2 regions of the Solibacillus sp. FSL W7-1436 genome follow, and region 1 is predicted to be linked to the other one. Evidence: riboswitches for the same ligand, from Rfam matches in the RefSeq annotation. Region 1 holds a riboswitch; the other holds the start of a gene.
What was found. Region 1 has a riboswitch for preQ1 ahead of MKX73_RS09645 (QueT transporter family protein). Riboswitches for the same ligand answer to the same signal wherever they lie in the genome.
Positions count from the first base shown of each region.

Region 2: another riboswitch for preQ1. It lies ahead of queF (preQ(1) synthase); the one in region 1 lies ahead of MKX73_RS09645 (QueT transporter family protein).

Region 1 is NZ_JBBOWV010000001.1:1,922,787-1,927,773, forward strand. Features, by position in the region: gene trpD (anthranilate phosphoribosyltransferase) at 1-487, opposite strand, end outside; gene MKX73_RS09640 (metal ABC transporter ATP-binding protein) at 493-1,476, opposite strand; T-box leader at 1,599-1,812, opposite strand; gene MKX73_RS09645 (QueT transporter family protein) at 1,990-2,475, opposite strand; PreQ1 riboswitch class I at 2,482-2,526, opposite strand; gene MKX73_RS09650 (ABC transporter substrate-binding protein) at 2,814-3,830, shown strand; gene MKX73_RS09655 (ABC transporter permease) at 3,929-4,969, shown strand; gene MKX73_RS09660 (ABC transporter ATP-binding protein) at 4,962-4,987, shown strand, end outside.
Region 2 is NZ_JBBOWV010000001.1:3,452,299-3,457,285, forward strand. Features, by position in the region: gene MKX73_RS17075 (M48 family metallopeptidase) at 1-852, opposite strand, end outside; gene MKX73_RS17080 (hypothetical protein) at 1,013-1,234, shown strand; tRNA gene MKX73_RS17085 (tRNA-Val) at 1,358-1,430, shown strand; gene MKX73_RS17090 (VUT family protein) at 1,955-2,500, opposite strand; gene queC (7-cyano-7-deazaguanine synthase QueC) at 2,513-3,166, opposite strand; gene queF (preQ(1) synthase) at 3,284-3,784, opposite strand; PreQ1 riboswitch class I at 3,907-3,953, opposite strand; gene MKX73_RS17105 (3-oxoacyl-ACP reductase) at 4,095-4,856, opposite strand.

The DNA.
Region 1 (4,987 bases):
TCCGTTTTAACTTCGGATGCATGTTCGGAGCATGTAAAAAGGCGATGCCGTGCTGTTTGAGCAGCTCGGATGTTTGCTCGATATTCGGCAATAGCGTAATGCCAAGCGCCTCCAATACATCCGAACTTCCTGAAGCGCTCGATACTTTTCGGTTACCGTGTTTTGCTACTAGAATGCCGCCACCTGCCAAGACAAATGCGGAAGTCGTACTAATATTGAAGCTTTGAAGTCCATCGCCGCCTGTGCCGCAGTTATCGATATAGATACCTTCGGGTACGTCGACAGCAACTGCATGTGATTTCATAACAGAAGCTAAGCCTGCAACTTCATGTGCTGTTTCTCCTTTTGCACTCATTGCCGTTAAAAAAGAGGCGATCTGTTCTTTCGGTGTTTGCTCATTAAAAATAAGCTGTGCCGCCTGCTGCATTTCCTCAAAAACTAAGTGCTCTTTCCGTTCAATCTGTTCAATGTATGGGAGTAAAGACATGTTCATCATCCTTTCAGTAAAGAGTGGAATGGCGCTTCTTCGTCTGCTTCCGAGTGAAGCTGTGCGACATTTCCTTGAATTATTATCGTTTGTTCAGGTGTTGTGAAATCGACCTGACCATTAAAGCCGATATAACCAATCAGGCCCTGTGCGGGTAATAGCCCTTTCACGACATCGATTGCATGAAGGGTAGGGCTTAACGTACCCGTTGTAGTATTGGCAAATTGCTGTACCGAATTTTCCGTACTAAAACGTTCGATTGACGATACGTCATTTGTAACGGAAATATTCCCGTCCCTTACTTGCATGTAGTTTGATTTTGATGTGCCGATTACTGTGCAATCATCAAATTCGACATAGTACATATATGGTGCAGCGTGTTCGACACGCATTTTTCGATAAAGGGAAAGGGCCTCCCCAGTAAATTGTGCGCGATAACGTCCATTTTCCTCTTTTTCGACATGTTGTAATGTATAGGAAGACTGTTCAGGTGTCGGTGTTGTAAACAGCTGTTCAATCAATTGATCAATGTTTGGTTCTACTTGCTCTGCTTCAATATTTGTATGGAAAACAGCGATTTCATCTGTTAAATGATCAAAAATTACGAGTGTGTCGTATACATGAAACTGCAGTTCAGGCAAGGGCTTTTGCAATGCGTGAATATAGCCGATGCCGCCGCCTGTAAACGGATATTCCGTATGTGATGAAACACGAGGCATCACTTGCTTTAATAGTTGGATCAGCTCGCCTTCATACGTGTAGGCTTTATTGGAATGATGCGCATGATCTAAAAGCTGTTCATCTGTTCCGATATACGTTTTCCGCGGATTGACACCGATGAACGAATAGCGTCCATTGCCATCATATTTAGAGGAACTTTCCAATAAAAACTTCCGTTCACCTTGCAGTCGCTGGAAAATAGAAATCGGTGTCAGTAAATCCCCATTTACTTTTTTCATTGATGTACGAAAATGTTGCTGAACTACCATTTGAAACACTCCTTTTTTGAAATAATCTACGCCTTTACGATTCGGATTATTTAGCAAGCTTGTAATGAATTTAAAGCTTTATCGAATAAAAAAATCGCCCTCAGCAAAAGAATTAACTTTTGCGAAAGGACGATTTTCACCGCGTTGCCACCTCGTTTGAAGCAAACCCAAAAAACTTGCTTCCACTTAAACCTGATAACGGCAGGGTACCGTCCGCCGACTAACGCCAGCAGCTTTCATAAGGCCCATTCACATTTACCTTTTGGCGTATTTTCACCACCCATACGCTCTCTGGACAAAACGATAAATGCTACTCTTCTTATTCAACAATTTACTCAACTAAGCTCAACTAAACGAAACGGTGGTCACGCTCCCGCAACCTGCTACCGTAAATAACATTTGAATTATGCTTTATTCTAACACTGAAAAATGAAATGTCAAACAATTCTAAACTGTTTTCGCTAAATAAAAAACCAGCTGACATAAAAAAGTCAGCTGGTGAAACAATCGATATTAGATTAATTTTTTGAAATCCAATCGTTTATTTAAAGTGTACATAATCGGTGCCCCAACCGCCAATACAACAAATTCGCCAAATGCTACAAACAGCCAAGTTTCCCAGAACGGGAAGCCAAGCACGATATTCAGCTGTGCTGCAATGATAAACATTGTAAACGTAAAGAGCGTTGTATTAATGATCAGACGAGCCCAAATGTTTTTCACAAACTTACAAATGAATATGAAAATTCCAAGTGTAATAATCGTATGTCCGACACCAAATACTAAATCGATGGGACCGATTGAAGACATCAGGAAATTGGAAATAAATACACCTAAAACAACACCTAACATATAGCGCGGGTTGAATGCGACTAAATGGTTAAAGATTTCGGCAATACGGAACTGTACTTGCCCAAAGCTAATTGGTGCAACAAGCATTGTAACAGCAATATATAATGCTGCAATAATGGCACTCGCTGCAATAAACTTTACCTTCATATGAAATTCCTCCTAGTTTTTTAACGTGGGATGGTTACGAACCACGCAAAGCAACTGCAATCATAGCAATATTGAAAATAAAAGTAAAGATTTATAGGACTTTTTTTTCAATAAAACATCAAAAAATTTACCACGAGTAAAAAGTTCAACAAACCGCGTTGCTTAGCGGTTTGAAGTGGGTCAACAAAATTCCAAAATGAGGCACATTACCTAGAATAAATTCAGAACATTCTAAATGTTATTGACTATCTAAATATGACGCGGTAATATTATTTCAACACTTCATCCAAATGAAGTTCGGCGCTTTAAACCGATAAAGTTAACTAGGGGGAAATAAGATGAAAAAAAATTTAATGAAGCTGTCCTTTTTATTATTCGGGCTTCTTTTATTATTAGCCGCTTGTGGCGGGGAAGAGAGCGAGACGTCTTCGAACGACACGTCAAATGGCGAGGCTGTAGATACAGCGAAAGCAGATAGCGATAAAACTTTTAAGATCGGAACAACACAAATTGTTGAGCATCCATCATTAGATGCAGCAAAAGATGGTTTTAAAAAGGCAATTGAAGATGCAGGTATTAAAGCAGAGTATGTAGACAAATCAGCAAACAATGATAACAGTGCGAACATGACAATCGCCCAGCAGTTAGTCGGGGAAAATGTAGATCTGATTTTCGCGAACTCAACACCTTCAGCACAGGCTGCAAAAAGTGCAACTTCTGATATTCCGGTTATTTTTACTTCGGTAACGGATGCAGTTGGTGCAGAGTTGATCGATTCAATGGCAACACCTGGCGCTAACGTAACAGGTACGATTGATTTACATCCGGAAACAATGCCGAAAACAGTTGCTTTCCTAAAGGAATTGGGAGCAAAAAATGTCGGGATGGTATATAACGCTGGTGAGCAAAACTCAGTGGCACAAATTGCGGCAGTAAAAGAAATTGCTGCAAAAGAAGGCGTAACAATTGTGGAAGCAGCAGTATCTGCTTCATCTGAAGTACGCCAGGCGGCAGAATCTTTAGTAGGAAATGTAGATGCATTTTACATCATCACAGATAATACGGTCGTATCGGCACTGGAATCTGTAATCGAAGTGGCAGATGCAAACAAATTACCGCTTGTTGTAGGTGAGCTTGATTCAGTAGAGCGCGGCGGTTTAGCGGCATACGGTTTCGAATACTACGATATCGGCTATGAAGCAGGGCAAATGGCAGCACAAATTTTATTGGAAGGCAAAACACCTTCAGAAGTTCCGGCTGCGTATCCGGCTAACTTAAAACTAGTAATCAATAAAGCTACTGCCGAAAACTTAGGCTTGGAAATCAAGCCTGAATGGGAAGCAGAAGTACAATAATCGATTTATTTATACAAAAAGCAAGTCAGCCTAAACAGGTATAAAATGTTTAGGCTGACTTGCTTAAAACTTTTAAAAAAGTCAGGAGATGATTCGAGATGTTTACAGCTATGTTTGGGTCAGTGGAGCAAGGGATCATCTATGCAATTATGGCACTTGGGGTTTATTTAACATTCCGTGTGCTTGATTTTCCGGATTTAACGGTTGATGGAAGCTTTGTAACGGGGGCAGGTACGGCAGCGATGATGATCGTGCTCGGCTATAACCCGCTGCTTGCTACATTAGTCGCAACAGTTGCTGGATTTATTGCTGGATGTATGACAGGTATTTTACACACAAAAGGGAAGATCAATCCGCTGCTTGCAGGGATTTTAATGATGATTGCCCTCTATTCGATCAATCTACGAATTATGGGGTTAAGCTCAGATACTGGTGTAACACGACCAAATATTCCACTATTAAATTCAGAAACAGTTTTTTCGAAGTTCGGTTCTTTCTGGGAGAATCTAGGTATTGATACAGCCATCACGAACGTACTGAAATCAATGGGTCTAGCTTCTGTTCCGACAACTTGGGGCGTTTTAATTTTAATGGTTGTTGTGACGGCAATTATTAAACTAGTAGTAGACTGGTTCTTAAAAACGGAAATTGGTCTGGCAATCCGTGCAACAGGCGATAATAAACGAATGATCCGCAGCTTTTCGGCAAATACCGATTCATTAGTCATTTTAGGACTTGGAATTTCAAACGGTATGGTGGCATTATCGGGCGCATTAATTGCCCAGTATACAAAATTTGCCGATGTCGGATTGGGTATTGGTATGATTGTTGTCGGTTTGGCATCGGTAATTATCGGTGAAGCAATTTTCGGAACGAAGTCGATTGTTCGTGTCACATTTGCAGTTATTGCCGGGGCAATAATTTACCGAATGATTTACGCATTGGCGTTACGTGTAAAATGGCTTGACTCAGGTGATATGAAATTAATTACGGCGGTTATCGTTATTTTAGCGCTGGTAATTCCGCAAATCGTAGGGAAATATAAAGAGAAAAAGAGAAAAGCAAAACGTTTGGAAGAACGTCTCGCATTACAGCAGGCAAAAGTAGAGATTGAGCAGGGAGGGAAGAGCCTTGCTTAAATTAGATGGCATTAATAA
Region 2 (4,987 bases), 1.5 Mb from region 1:
CAAATAATGACCCATCTCGTGTGCCATGATAAAGAGGATTTCATCATGTGTTAACCGGTTTAAGGTCGTATCCCACAGCACGATCCGGGAGTTGTCGCCGATTCCAGTCACATAGGCATTTAAAGCATTCGTCTTCTCCGACATATTCACTTCAAACACATGGTCAGATGGAATATCGGCCTGCTCAGCAAGAGATAGAATTTTCGTCTCCAGCTCCTTATCTGTTAACGGAGAAAAATCATTGTAGATCGGATCGATGACGACAGGTTGAATAAACATCAGGAAGATTGAAAACGGTACAGTTAAAGCCCATGCATAGAGCCACCATTTTTTAGGACTTTTTCTGATAAGCCAATAGAGAACGGCAATTATGATGACCGACATCCCGAAATCCAGCCAAAAATCAATTATATTTTCCCGCATCCACGAAGAAAAAACTTGCGTACTGATCCCATAGCTTTTGCTGAGCGTATAGCGATAATAGTCCATCGGGAATTGAAGGATGAACAACAGCAGAGACAGAAAGAACAGATACATTGCGGTTCTGAATACAGACCATTTAAATTGTTCAGCACTCCATTTCTCGAACAAACGTGAAATTCCCGTAATTAAAATAACGAAGTAAAGCAGCCATTCCAAAGGAGTTGTAATAAAGAACAGGAAATTTCTTACTTTCGATAATTCTTCACTTAATAACAGCTCCTGTGTTGTAAGAAAAGTGCTTGGATCTGCAGCCGTTCCTTGAAGAGCGGCTGGAATCCCGCTATTTTGTCCATGGAAAAAATACAAATACATTGCAACAACATACAGTCCAAATGCAAAGAACGCCATTAAACCCCATTTTTTTGTCATTCCTTCTACACCTCAATTCATTCGTTACCATATCCTATTACTGAAATGCGGAAATCATTTCTACTATGGTGGTCAATCTAATTTTTTGAAGGTTCTATAGATCATGGAATCTTCATAAATTGACACAATCTAAAATTGAATTAATAAGGAGCGCTTATTCATGCTGTTTGCTGTTCATTATTTGGAAAATAATATGCCTGTCCTGAGTCAGTGTTTAGAACGGATTCCTGAAGTAGATGAGGATTTAAAAATAAAAGGTCGTAAAGGAAAGGTCGTAAATGTCGTTCAAATCGAAGAAAGTAAATATCACGTCCATGTCGCCCTGGAAAAAATAAATAAAAAACAAGCTCTATTAAAAGACGATAAAAAGAAAAGACGTTGATCTATGGGGAAATTGCAGGTTTCTCTAAAAGTAAAGTAAAAATATAACAGTTTTCTATATACCGCTCCCACTGTGGATGCTATAATAACAGGTAAGAACATTGTTATAGGTGTTTCTTATCGCGGTCTTGTAGCTCAGCTGGGAGAGCACCACCTCGACAAGGTGGGGGTCGCTGGTTCGAGACCAGTCGGGACCATTATTTTAAGTGCCCGTAAACGTTGGTATATCAATGTTTGCTGGCTTTTTCTTTTTTGAAGACTTTCTATCTTACTCCTTAACTTTTGGATTTGTCCGCAATTTGTCCGCAGGATTTTTCCCCATTATTTAGTGTTACTTTGGATAGCGTTGTGAAAAATATCTGCAATGTCATTATCTGCATTCGGCAATAGGTGTGCATAGAATTCCAATGTGATTTTAGGGTTGGCGTGACCTAACCGCTTTGAAATTTTAACGCTATCTACACCTTCTGATAAGGTTAAGTAGTGTCTTTCACCTGTGATAATGACGTGCAGTAATATTCTTCCAAAAAATCTCAAAAGAAGATGTCGCAGAAACAATATTGCAACCATTAAGTCTTACCGTTAGCATATAACAAAAGAGCTTAAAGAACATGAATAATTCGTGTTCTTTAAGCTTTTTCAAAACCTTATTTACTTATGGGACGGTTCAGCTTAACTAATGTAAGTGCGGTAAAAATACTTAAGCATATTATTACATTAATCAGGCGGACATTTTAGAGAGACGCTTTTCTTTATAAACTAAACCTTGCGCTAAAAAAGCCGCGCCAATCATTTGCATGACTATTTTTACAATCACTTGACCCACTATAGCTGCAGGGACGGCTACCCAAGGGATAAAGCCTGCACCCATTGGACTTAAGCCGACAACGACAAAAATAACTGAGTCTAACAAGCCGCCTACAATTCCACTATAAAACACACGCCACGCCATCGGTAATTTTAAACGTGTATAAATTTCTGTATCTGTCGTTTCAGCTACTAAAAATGACAAGGCGGAAGCTGCGACGATGACTAATGTATCTCCTAATGAATAAGACACCACCGCTGATAAGACTAACGCTAGGAAAATAAAGAGGTATGTCTTTTTGCGGCCATATTTATTTTGAACAAGGTCTCGGAAAATAAATGTCGCCCCAATAAAGAAGGAGCCCATCGGTACAAGAAACATCCCGAATTCAAGTGGCATAAATCTCGCGGTTACGACATTTGCTGTAACAATTGATACTAAATAAAGTAAAACTCTTATCATAAAATCCTCCTATTTTAACGATTGTTCATAAGCTTCCATTCCTTGCAGACGAAGCTTACATGCTGGGCACTCCCCGCATCCATCCGCAATTATTCCGTTATAGCATGTCAATGTTTTGTGACGTACAAAATCAAACGCACCTAGCTGATCTGCTAAAGCCCATGTCTCGGCTTTATTAATCCACATGAGTGGCGTATGAATAACAAATGATGTGTCCATCGATAAATTTAATGTGACATTTAGGGATTTCACAAAGGCATCGCGACAATCTGGATAGCCACTAAAATCGGTTTCACATACACCTGTCACAATATGCTTCGCGCCAATTTGGCTTGCTAAAATTCCTGCGAAAGATAAAAAAACTAAATTACGACCTGGCACAAACGTAGAGGGGAGCTCGCCTGCCACGCCTTCTTGTATTTCGATATCGTCACGCGTCAAAGCATTCGGTGCTAACTGATTTAAGAGCGACATATTTAAAATATGATGTCGTACGTTCAACTCCTGTGCAATCTGTTTCGCACACTCAATCTCGAGTGCATGCCGTTGTCCATAATCAAAAGTAACGACTTCAACCTCTTTAAAGTTTTTTAAAGCCCAAAACAAACACGTTGTACTATCTTGCCCGCCACTAAATACAACAACGGCTTTCTCATGTTTCATTCTTTTTCTCCTCTTTCTTAAACCAAAAACAGCACTAAGAGGCAGTACTGGTTGATCTTAGTTTTTTATAGAGGGTTGTTAATAACCGCTCTTTGCAAGCAAAGTATTGAGAAAAAATTATCTATTATCAATTTTTTCAGGATATAAATCATGATTCATTAAACGATAGTTTGCTATTTCTTCATATTTCGTACCTGGACGACCGTAGTTGCACCATGGATCGATTGAAATACCTCCACGTGGCGTAAACTTGCCCCATACTTCAAAATAGCGGGGATCTAAAAGTTTAATTAAATCATTCATAATAATATTTACACAATCTTCGTGGAAATCACCGTGGTTGCGGAAACTAAATAAATACAATTTCAGCGACTTACTCTCCACAATTTTTTTATCGGGAATGTATGAAATATACATCGTTGCAAAATCCGGTTGCTGTGTAATCGGACAAAGACTTGTAAACTCTGGGCAGTTAAACTTCACAAAATAATCACGGTCTACATGTAAATTGTCTACAGACTCTAATACTTCTGGTGCATAAGCAAATGTGTACTTTACATTTTGATTTCCTAATAATGTTAAATCCTCTAATCCTTCTGTTTGGTGACGACCAGACATAAAAAAACCTCCTTAAGTTAATACCGGAGTATTCCAAGGAGGGCGAACTATAACATCTCTAATCAAACTATTGGAGGCATAAAAAAAAGCCACATCCAATATGGACATGGCGTAATATACATGTATCCATAGTTTTTTATAGAGGGTATCAGCTATGAACCTCTCCTGAACAACTCAGGTATTTCAATAATTTAAATTGTAGTATATATAGTTCATACTGTAAATCAATATTTTCAAAAATTATGCTTTTCTCTACATCCCAGTATGCCTATCAGTAGGATTCATCTTAAAGAGAGATACAAGTTTGCTCTTAATCCATTACAAGACCGCCATCAACGACTAAATTCTGCCCAGTGATGGCACTTCCCCAAGGAGATGCAAAGAATAATGCCACTTCCGCTAATTCTTTTGGTGTTGTCACTCTTTGTAAAGGGGTTGTGGTTTCAATCAATTGAAATACTTCTGCTGTTGTCACTTTACTTGCATCCGTTTGTTTTAAAAGTCCACCAGACATCATATTGACTGTAACGCCATACTCCCCTAACTCTTTCGCCATGTTACGTGTAAATCCGAGCAATGCTGCTTTAGCTGTTGTGTATTCATGATAAGCTACTACCGGATGCTGAAATAAGTTTGTCCCAATATTAATAATACGACCAAATTCTAGTTCTTTCATATCCTCAATGCATGCTTGAATACTATTTAAAGCACCCTTTATCGTTCCTTCCAATTGCTTATTGTAATCGGTCCATTGAAGCTCAAACACATTTTTTTGTGTGAGTGGATTAAATTCAAAATCAATCAATGCATTATTGACTATGGTTGTAATCGGGGTATGGAAATATTGCTTTGCCTTTTCAACCATTTGCTGCACTTCTTGTTGATTGCGGATATCTGCTTGTAAAGCGATAACTTGAGAACCCAAACTTTGTGCTAAATTTTGCGCTTTTTCCTCACTCTTATAATAATTCAGTACGACATTAGCTCCCTCTTTGACAAATGCTTTTACGAGTTCTTCTCCAACGCCTCTACTTGCGCCTGTAACTAAAACGGTTTGTTCATGTAATTTCATCATCATTTCCCCCTACTTAATTTTTGTTAGTTGTTTGAATATCCAGACCATTTTCATACTTTCCACAAAACTCCATCCGTTTTCCTCCTCGCTGGACTTAGATGGACGTAAGTGCAAAAAAACGTCTCTAT